2 regions of the Bradyrhizobium sp. 192 genome follow, and region 1 is predicted to be linked to the other one. Evidence: riboswitches for the same ligand, from Rfam matches in the RefSeq annotation. Region 1 holds a riboswitch; the other holds the start of a gene.
What was found. Region 1 has a riboswitch for fluoride ahead of IVB24_RS14300 (MFS transporter). Riboswitches for the same ligand answer to the same signal wherever they lie in the genome.
Positions count from the first base shown of each region.

Region 2: another riboswitch for fluoride. It lies ahead of IVB24_RS16710 (DUF190 domain-containing protein); the one in region 1 lies ahead of IVB24_RS14300 (MFS transporter).

Region 1 is NZ_CP064690.1:3,134,428-3,138,928, forward strand. Features, by position in the region: gene IVB24_RS14285 (hypothetical protein) at 1-346, opposite strand, end outside; gene clpS (ATP-dependent Clp protease adapter ClpS) at 427-732, opposite strand; gene crcB (fluoride efflux transporter CrcB) at 871-1,254, opposite strand; gene IVB24_RS14300 (MFS transporter) at 1,283-2,554, opposite strand; fluoride riboswitch at 2,591-2,668, opposite strand; gene IVB24_RS14305 (DUF1194 domain-containing protein) at 2,968-3,831, shown strand; gene IVB24_RS14310 (hypothetical protein) at 3,997-4,501, shown strand, end outside.
Region 2 is NZ_CP064690.1:3,680,082-3,684,582, reverse strand. Features, by position in the region: gene IVB24_RS16725 (PBP1A family penicillin-binding protein) at 1-1,177, shown strand, start outside; gene IVB24_RS16720 (DUF1214 domain-containing protein) at 1,187-1,765, shown strand; gene IVB24_RS16715 (DUF1254 domain-containing protein) at 1,762-2,346, shown strand; fluoride riboswitch at 2,613-2,673, opposite strand; fluoride riboswitch at 2,825-2,901, shown strand; gene IVB24_RS16710 (DUF190 domain-containing protein) at 2,993-4,501, shown strand, end outside.

The DNA.
Region 1 (4,501 bases):
AGCCGATCGTTGCGCCGCCGAGCGCCGCTGCGATCATCACGAGCATGATCCGCCACAGGATCGAGAAGGAGAGCTTGAACTGCTCGCCCATTGTCAGCGTCCCGAGCGAGGATTGGCCGCCGGCCGCCTCGATCGATTGTCGTGCCGTCGCAAAGAAGGCCAGCAGCACCGAAATGTCGGCAACGATGATGGCCGGCAGCGCCACGCCGCCGCCGCCGAACGCGATCACGCGCATGGCGGCCGCGAGGATCAGCCAGGGCAAAGCGTGCAGCAGCTTGAACGGACCGAACGAGGTTTCGGGGCGGGCTCGCTCGAGTGCGAGCTGTTTGCGCAGTGCGACTGTCATCGCGTTGTGGTGACACAGGAGATTAAACCTGCGGTAGCGCCGATCGCTAAAATTGACCCGAAGGGGACAGACCGTGCCTGTTATTCCTCCGGCTCGGTCGTGAACAGCAGCGGATAGCCCTTGGTGCGGGCCGCGTCAGTGGCGCGCGTGGCCTTGGTTTCGGCGACGTCCTTGGTGAACACGGCGACGACGCAGGCGCCCAGCTTGTGGGCCGTGATCATCACCTTGTAGGCCTGATCCTCGGTCATGCGGAACTCGGCCTTCAGGATCATCGTGACGAACTCGCGCGGCGTGTAGTCGTCGTTGATCAGGATGACCTTGTGCAGCTTCGGCCGTTCGACCTTGGTCCTGGTCCGTGTCTTCGGTTTTGTGGTGGTGCCGCTCATCGTATCCCAAAACGCTCTCGCCCTGATGAGCGAGCAGCCGGCACATCATACTCCAGGATGAGGGGCCTCTCCAAGGCAGGATGGCTTCCGTCATGCCGTCGTGACTGGCAGCGATGCATCGAACGCGCCTGCTCCCGGCTAGGGAAGGGCGCGAACGAGATGGAGCGCGGCGATCAGGGCGCCGACCGACAAGACGACCGATGCGATCATGTAGGCGGCGGATGCCCATGTCTGGCCGCGCTCGATCAGGTACCAGGCATCCAGCGAGAAGGTCGAGAACGTGGTGTAGCCACCGCAAATTCCGACGGTCAGGAAAATCCGCGCGGCCTGCGGCAGGTTCCATCTGGTTGCGAATAGCGCGGTGAAGGTGCCGATCAGGAACGATCCGGTCACGTTGATGATCAGCGTGCCCCATGGAAAATCCGTGCCGAACGCCCGGCCCGAGCCGATCGCGACGAGATAGCGGACGACCGCGCCGAGGGCGCCGCCGGCGGCCACGGCGAGAATGGACTGAATGTTCAAGCTCTCGTTCCCCTGTTTGCGAATTGCATCATTTGTCCTCCGCAGCGAGGCCGTTGCCGACGGCGAGCAGACCCACGAGCGCGATCAATGCGAATCCGAGCCCTGCGAGGAATGTGCCGGCCGGACCATAGGTGTCCCACAGCGCGCCGGCGATCACACTCGCGGCCAGCAAGGCAAGGCCGGTGAACAGGTTGAAATAGCCGAACGCGGTGCCACGCAGGCTGGGCGGCGCGGCGTCGGCGACGAGCGCCGAGAGCAATCCTTGCGTCAGTCCCATATGCAGCCCCCACAGCACGACACCGAGGGCGAGGCCGCCGAGGCTCGGCAGCAGTGCCAGCGCGAGATCGGCCCCGGCGAGGAACACGAGCCCGAGCGCGAGCAGGCCGGTCCGGTTGATCCGGTCCGAGAGCACGCCGGCCGGATAGGCCGACAGCGCATAGACGACGTTCATCAGCACCAGCACCGCCGGCACCCACATCACATTGAGTCCGATGTTCTGTGCGCGCAGGATCAAAAAGGCCTCGCTGAAGCGCGCGAGGGTGAAGACGATTCCGACGGCCACGACGCGCCAATAGACCGCGCCGAGCTGCCGCATCGCGGCGAGATTGAGCGGATTCCCTGCAGGCTCCCGGCCCGGATCCGGATCCGGCTCGCTCACCGCGAACGCGATCAGTCCAAAGGACAGGAATGCCGGCAGCACCGCCACCCAGAACACCGCGGCAAAGTTGTCAGCGGTCCACCACATCATGCCGATCGCCACGAGCGGTCCGACGAAGGCGCCGATGGTGTCGAGCGACTGCCGCAGGCCGAAGCTGGCCCCGCGCAGGCCGCGAGGTGCGATATCGGCGATCAGCGCATCGCGCGGCGCGCCGCGAATGCCCTTGCCGACGCGGTCGACGAAGCGCGCCGCCACCAGCCATCCGATGCTGGGCGCAAGCGGGAATAGCGGCTTGGTGAAGGCCGCGAGGCCATAGCCGAGCGCCGCGAGCAGCTTGCGCTTGCCGAGCCAGTCGGACAATGCGCCGGAAAAGATCTTGGTGATCGAGGCCGTCGCCTCCGCGATGCCCTCGATGAAGCCGACGGTGAGCGTCGAAGCGCCGAGCACGGTGACGAGATAGACCGGCAGCAGCGCGTGGATCATCTCGGAGGAGATGTCCATCAGCATCGAGACGAAGCCGAGCACCCAGATCCCCCTGGGCAGCGCGCGGCGTGCAGCATTCGGTGTCGTCGTCACGTCTTCGCCTTCTCCTGTCCTTTGCCGCCAGACAACAAAAAACCCGCCATTGGCGGGTTTGTCCATGCTCCCGCCGAAGGCAGAGGCGCAAAGAACACCCCTCCTCAAGCAGGAGTCATCAGCCCATCACGGTCAAAGACCGCCGGGCGGTTATCGGGGGACTCCATCCCCATCTGTGCGGCCAACCTAGCACGGAAATCGCTTCGGACAAGTGGGCGAGCGCTCTGTCCCCGGTTCGTCGTTCCGGCTTCGCGCATCGTGAGCCCAATGATGCGAGCGATCCGGCGTGTTCCGGCGGCGCGAGCGCGGCAACACGGTGGCAGCTTTGCGCAAGGCGCGCACATCCCTAAGCCGCAGCTTCTTGGCTCGCAAATCCTTAACTCGCCAATCCTTAACTCGAATGTGAAGCGTGAGCGATCTTCGCCCTTTGCGGCTCGGCGATTGCATGTCACCATCGCGTCATACGACGGGAGACTGCGATGCGCTTGCTGTTCTCGATCGGGGCTGTGCTGGTGGCCGGCATGTTTGCCGGAGGGGACGTCGCGGGCATCGCGGCACCAGGACCGAAATTCGAACCGCCAAAGAACGAGCCGCGGCGGTTTGCGGCCGACAGGGACACGCAGACGGTCGACGTCGAGCTGATCCTCGCCGTCGACGTGTCTTACTCCATGGACATGGACGAACTCGCGATCCAGCGCGAAGGCTACGCGCAGGCGATCCAGTCGAAGGAGTTCCTTCAAGCGCTGAAGCTCGGCCCGAACGGCCGGATCGCGGTGACCTATTTCGAGTGGGCGGCCTCGAGCGACCAGAAGATCATCATCCCCTGGCGGCTGGTCGACGGTCCGGAGACGGCGGATGCGGTCGCCGCCGAGATCATGAAGACGCCGATCCGGCGCGCCTCGCGCACCTCGATCTCCGGCGCGATCACGTTCGCGATGCCGCTGTTCGACGAGGATCCCTATCGGGGCTTGCGCCGCGTCATCGACATTTCCGGCGACGGCCCCAACAACAATGGCGGCCCGGTCACGGTGGCGCGGGATGCCGCGCTGGAGAAGGGCATCGTCATCAACGGCCTGCCGATCATGGTCAAGGAGCCGTCCTATTCGACCATGGATATCGACAATCTCGATCTCTACTACGAGGATTGCGTCACCGGCGGTCCCGGCTCCTTCGTCATCACGATCAAGGACCGCGACAAGTTCAAGGAGGCGATCCGCACCAAGCTGCTGATGGAGGTCGCCGGCCGCACGCCGGACCGTCCAGTGATGCGCGTCGCCGACAAGGAACCGCGCGCCAACTGCCTGATCGGCGAGAAGATCTGGTCGGACCGCTGGGGGCGCTGAAGCTGCCGGCTGAGACCTTTTGTCCATCCAACCGGCACGTGAGTTAATGGCCCGTTAACCGGTGCATGGCCCTAATCAGTCGGTTTCTGTTCGTTTCCAGCCAGCATCCTGATATTGCCGAGGCGAACGAAAGCGGGTTTGTCAGACCTGTCACCGAGCACTCCAATGGCCGTCATCTCATCGAGCACCAACCAGATTTCGCCCGCCAACGAGCGTCTGTACCACCAGAGCGCGCTGGTCGGCGATTGGAAGGGCAATTGGGTGGGCAACGGCAATCAGCCCGTCGGCTTCAAGGTCGTGAACATCCGCGGTGCCCGGGCGCAGGTCGAGTACACCCATAACGGGCATACCGAGCGCGGCTTTGCCGAGGTCCAGGGCACGCTCATCACCTTCGGCGGGGTCACGGTCGGCACCAAGGACGGCAAGAACATGGTGATGCTGTTCTCCTTCGGAGGCGCCGGCAAGCAGACCGCGAACCTCGAGAAGCAAGCCCCACCGGCTTCCGACAGCCGTCTCATGGGAAGCTGGGGCGGTTATTCCAGCGACAACGGCAAGAGCGCGAGCTTCAAGGTGCTCGCGGTCAATGGCAAGGAAGCGCAGGTCAGCGTCACCACCGACGGCATCACGCGCCAGGGCACCGGCTACGTCTACAAGAACGTCATCATGTTCG
Region 2 (4,501 bases), 550 kb from region 1:
GCAGGCGGCGACCGTGGTGTCCGATCTCGACGGCGGCATCCGCGCCATGGTCGGCGGCCGCGACTACGGCGCCAGCCAGTTCAACCGCGCCGTCGACGCCTACCGCCAGCCGGGTTCGTCGTTCAAGCCCTACGTCTACACCACCGCGCTGCTGAACGGTTACACGCCGAATTCGATCGTGGTCGACGGCCCGGTCTGCATCGGCAATTGGTGTCCGCAGAATTATGGCCATTCCTATTCCGGCTCGGTGACGCTGACTCAGGCGATCACGCGCTCGATCAACGTCGTGCCGGTCAAGCTGTCGATCGAGATCGGCCGGAAGAACGAGCCCAAGGCGCAGAACCCGGCCAAGGTCGGCCGCGCCAAGATCGTCGAGGTCGCCCGCCGCTTCGGCCTCAAGGCGCCGCTGCCCGATACGCCGTCGCTGCCGATCGGCTCGGACGAAGTCACCGTGCTCGAGCACGCGGTCGCCTACGCGACCTTCCCCAACCGCGGCAAGGCAGTGACGCCGCATGCGGTGCTCGAAGTGCGCACCGGCGCCGGCGACCTAGTCTGGCGCTGGGACCGCGACGGGCCGAAGCCGCGGCAGGCGATTCCCGCCTCCGTCGCCGCCGACATGGCGGGCATGATGAGCCACGTCGTCAGCGAGGGCACCGCGCGCCGCGCCGCGCTCGACGGCATTCCGACCGCGGGCAAGACCGGCACGACCAACGCGTATCGCGACGCCTGGTTCGTCGGCTACACCGGCAATTTCACCTGCGCGGTCTGGTACGGCAACGACGACTACTCGCCGACCAACCGCATGACCGGCGGCTCGCTGCCGGCGCAGACCTGGCACGACATCATGCTCGCGGCCCATCAGGGCGTCGAGGTGCGGGAAATCCCCGGCGTCGGCATGGGCCAGAAGCTGCCGCCGCAGCATATCAGCAACGCGCAGGCCAACGCGGCGCCGAAGGTGCTGGAGACCAAGCCCGGTCCGCCGCCGGTGCTGACCAAGCGCGGCGCCGACATTTTGGTGCGCGTCGAGAAGCTGCTGGACGACGCAGCCAAGACCGCAAGGAAATCGGCGGATGCCGGCACCAAGGCGGCCAGGCCGTCCTCGGCGACGAGCGCGCTCGCCTTTCCGCAGAACTATGCGGAAGAAAATGCCAACGCTTCCGCCCCGCGCAAGAACTGATCGAAACAAGTGCGGTTGATCCTGATCACATTGACGGCCCTTCTGCTCGCGACGGTGGTCGGCCTGGGCGCGACCTGGATGACGACGACGCGCGGCACCGAGATCGGCGCGCTGACCATCGGCCCCTGGACCGCGCGCCCGCGCACCGGCACCGCCGACGTCGATCCCTATTCGCGCGCCACCATCGTGCGCAACGGCGAGCTGCCGATCGGCACCGGCGACGGCGTCGCCTTCACCGCCACCACCGACGACAAGAAGAAGGCGCTCGACGGCCGCTGCGACGTGATCGTCTCCGGCGTGACGCCGCCGGCGCGGTTCTGGACGCTGACGCTCTACGACCGCAAGGGCCACCTCGTCGCCAATTCGCTGCAGCGCTACGGCTTCACCAGCCAGGAGATCGTGCGGCAATCCGACGGCTCGTTCGAGATACGCATCGCCTCGCGCTCGCGCGCCGGCAACTGGCTGCCGACCGGCGGCATCGAGCGCTACGCCTTGATGCTCCGCCTTTACGACACCCCGGTCGGCGTTGCCACGCGCACCCAGCGCGATGCGCCGATGCCCTCCATCTCGACCGTGGGCTGCTCATGATCCGCCTGCTGTTCACCGTCGTTGCCGGCGTGGTGCTGGGCCTCGTGGTCCACCTCGTCAGCGTGCTGGCGCTGCCGCGGATCGCGACGCAGGACGCCTATTCGCGGCTGACGCCGATGACAAAGCTCAACGGCGTCAGCGAGCTTCCCCTCGCCGATCCGCAGACGTCGCCGATGCCGTTCATGGATCCCGCCTTTGCGCTGGCGATCTGCCGCTACGACCTCTCGAGCGGACCGATCAAGCTGACGGTGCCGGTGAGCCAGGCCTACACCTCGGTGTCGTTCTACACCCGCAACGAGATCGCCTACTACGCCATCAACGACCGCTCGGCGGGCCGCAAGGTGATCGAGCTCGACCTGATGACGGAAGCGCAGCACAGCGAGTTGCCGGAAGACGAAGAGATCACCGCGGCCGACCGCCTGATCATCGATTCTCCCAGCACCACCGGCCTGATCTTGATGAAGGCGCTCGCCCCCGAGCCCGGCCTGATGCCGCAGGCGCAAGCCACGCTTCAAGCCGCGAGCTGCGGCCCGCAGACCGAGCAGCCCGCCAAGGCCGAGGCGCCGCGCGGCCGGCGGTGATTGCACGCCTTTCGCGCACGCTCAAAACAAAAACTGCGAAAACAACCCCATGACGTATCCAACGCCGAGCAGCCAGTGCCCGTCCAAAATCAGGATGAATGTACTCAATCCCATAAGGGAGCGTGTGGCGTATCCACCGCAGAAACCGGCCATCACGAATTGCCGGCAGAGCGCGATTGATAGAGAGTTCGGAAGTCTTGTCATCTGTCACCCCTTTGGTTGAGGGCAACGGGACCGGCAGCGTACAAGCTCCTACCGGCGCGTTGCACCCGGTAGGAGCCATCAGCCTCGCGGCGGTTGTCGGGGGACTCCATCCCCATCGATACGAAGAATTACGCACGACTTCTTTTGAGGCAAGGCTTCTTTCAACAGTTAGGAACCGAACTGCGGCGGACGGCGCTACGCCGTATCGACACATTTTCTAGGCATCTGCTGCCCAACAAAGTGATATTGACAGCTTTGCTGTCCTACCGATAACTAAGCCCACGGTAATGGATTTCTGCCGGGCTTAGTGCCGAACCGCTTCCAGGAGAAGCTGATGATTCCTACTTGATTTGCCCTTGCGGCGAAGGAGTAGGGTCGTGCTTCGAGTTCTGATTTCAATCTTGTCGATCGTGATAACCGGCCGTTCAGGCGGTGTATCGTGATGTCGCCGGTTGGCTTCTTCGGTCTCCGCGCCGAGCAACTGCGTAGTCTGGTCAAGTGGATCGGCATCGTCGTGCCGATGGCCGCAGCCGTCGGATCTCTGTGCGCCCTCTTCCTGTGGGCGTTGGACCAGGCAACTCGCGCTCGCTTCGATTTTCCCTGGCTCATCTACGGCATGCCGATCGCCGGATTTTTGATGGTGCTGGCTTATCAGCACTTCGGTCGGTCCGCCGAGGGCGGCAACAATCTGATCGTCGAGCAGATCCATGAGCCGGGTGGCGGCGTCCCGCTCCGGATGGCGCCGCTCATCCTGGTGACGACCGTGTTGACTCATCTGGTCGGCGGCTCAGCCGGCCGCGAAGGCACGGCCGTCCAACTGGGCGGCAGCATCGCTGCTGCTTTCGCGAAGACGTTCAAGCTTTCGCAGGCGGACCTGCGCATTGTCCTGATGGCCGGTATCGCCGCCGGCTTCGGCGCGGTCTTCGGGACACCTATCGCAGGAGCGGTATTCGCACTCGAAGTGCTGACGATCGGCCGCATGCAGTACGAAGCGCTGCTGCCGTGTCTGATGGCAGCCATCGCCGGCGACTGGAGCTGTCACGCTTGGGGGATCGAGCACACCCACTACTCGATCGCTTATCTCGCGAACGCGACCGACGCGACCGGCTTTCACCTGAACGCGCTGTTGCTGTTCAAGGTGATTATCGCCGGCGGTCTCTTCGGTCTCGCGGCCCGCTTTTTCAGCGAATTCTCCCACCTGGTGACGGCGTCCTTCAAGGCCATATGTCCATACGCTCCTTTGCGCCCGGTCATTGCCAGCGTCATATTGATCGGTCTCGTCTACGCTTTGGGTACGCGGGAATATCTGGGCCTGGGTGTCTGGTCGCCCAACCCGGCCGACGCCACGATCGCCGGATTCTTTCTGCCCGGCCATGTCGATCACTGGAGCTGGCTGTGGAAGACGGTCTTCACCGTCGTCACACTGAGTAGCGGCTTCAAGGGCGGCGAGGTGACGCCTCTGTTCTTCATCGGCGCGGCGCTTGGAAACGCTCTCGCCGCGCTATTCGGCGCGCCGTCGGATCTGTTCGCGGGTCTCGGATTCGTCGCGGTGTTCGCCGGCGCGACCAACACGCCGCTCGCCTGCATGATCATGGGAGTGGAACTCTTCGGCTCACTTCATTCCGTCTACATCGCAGTCGCCTGCTTCGTGGCGTACCTCTGCAGCGGGCACTCCAGCATTTACATGTCGCAGCGCCTCGGCACACCCAAGACGGCAGCTGCGTACATTCCTCCCGATCTGTCCATGCGGCAGGTCCGGGATCTGAACGTCCAGGCCCTCGGCGACTTCGTCGACCGGGTCCAGTCACGCTCCAACATCCTCCCAATCCAAAAGAAAGAAGACGTCATGGCCCGCCATACGCTCGCCCACAAGGAAATCGGTATGATTCGCATCTACCTGAAGCCGCGCGAGAAGGCCGTTGGAGTTGGTCGTCGCTTCTTTGGCGCCCGT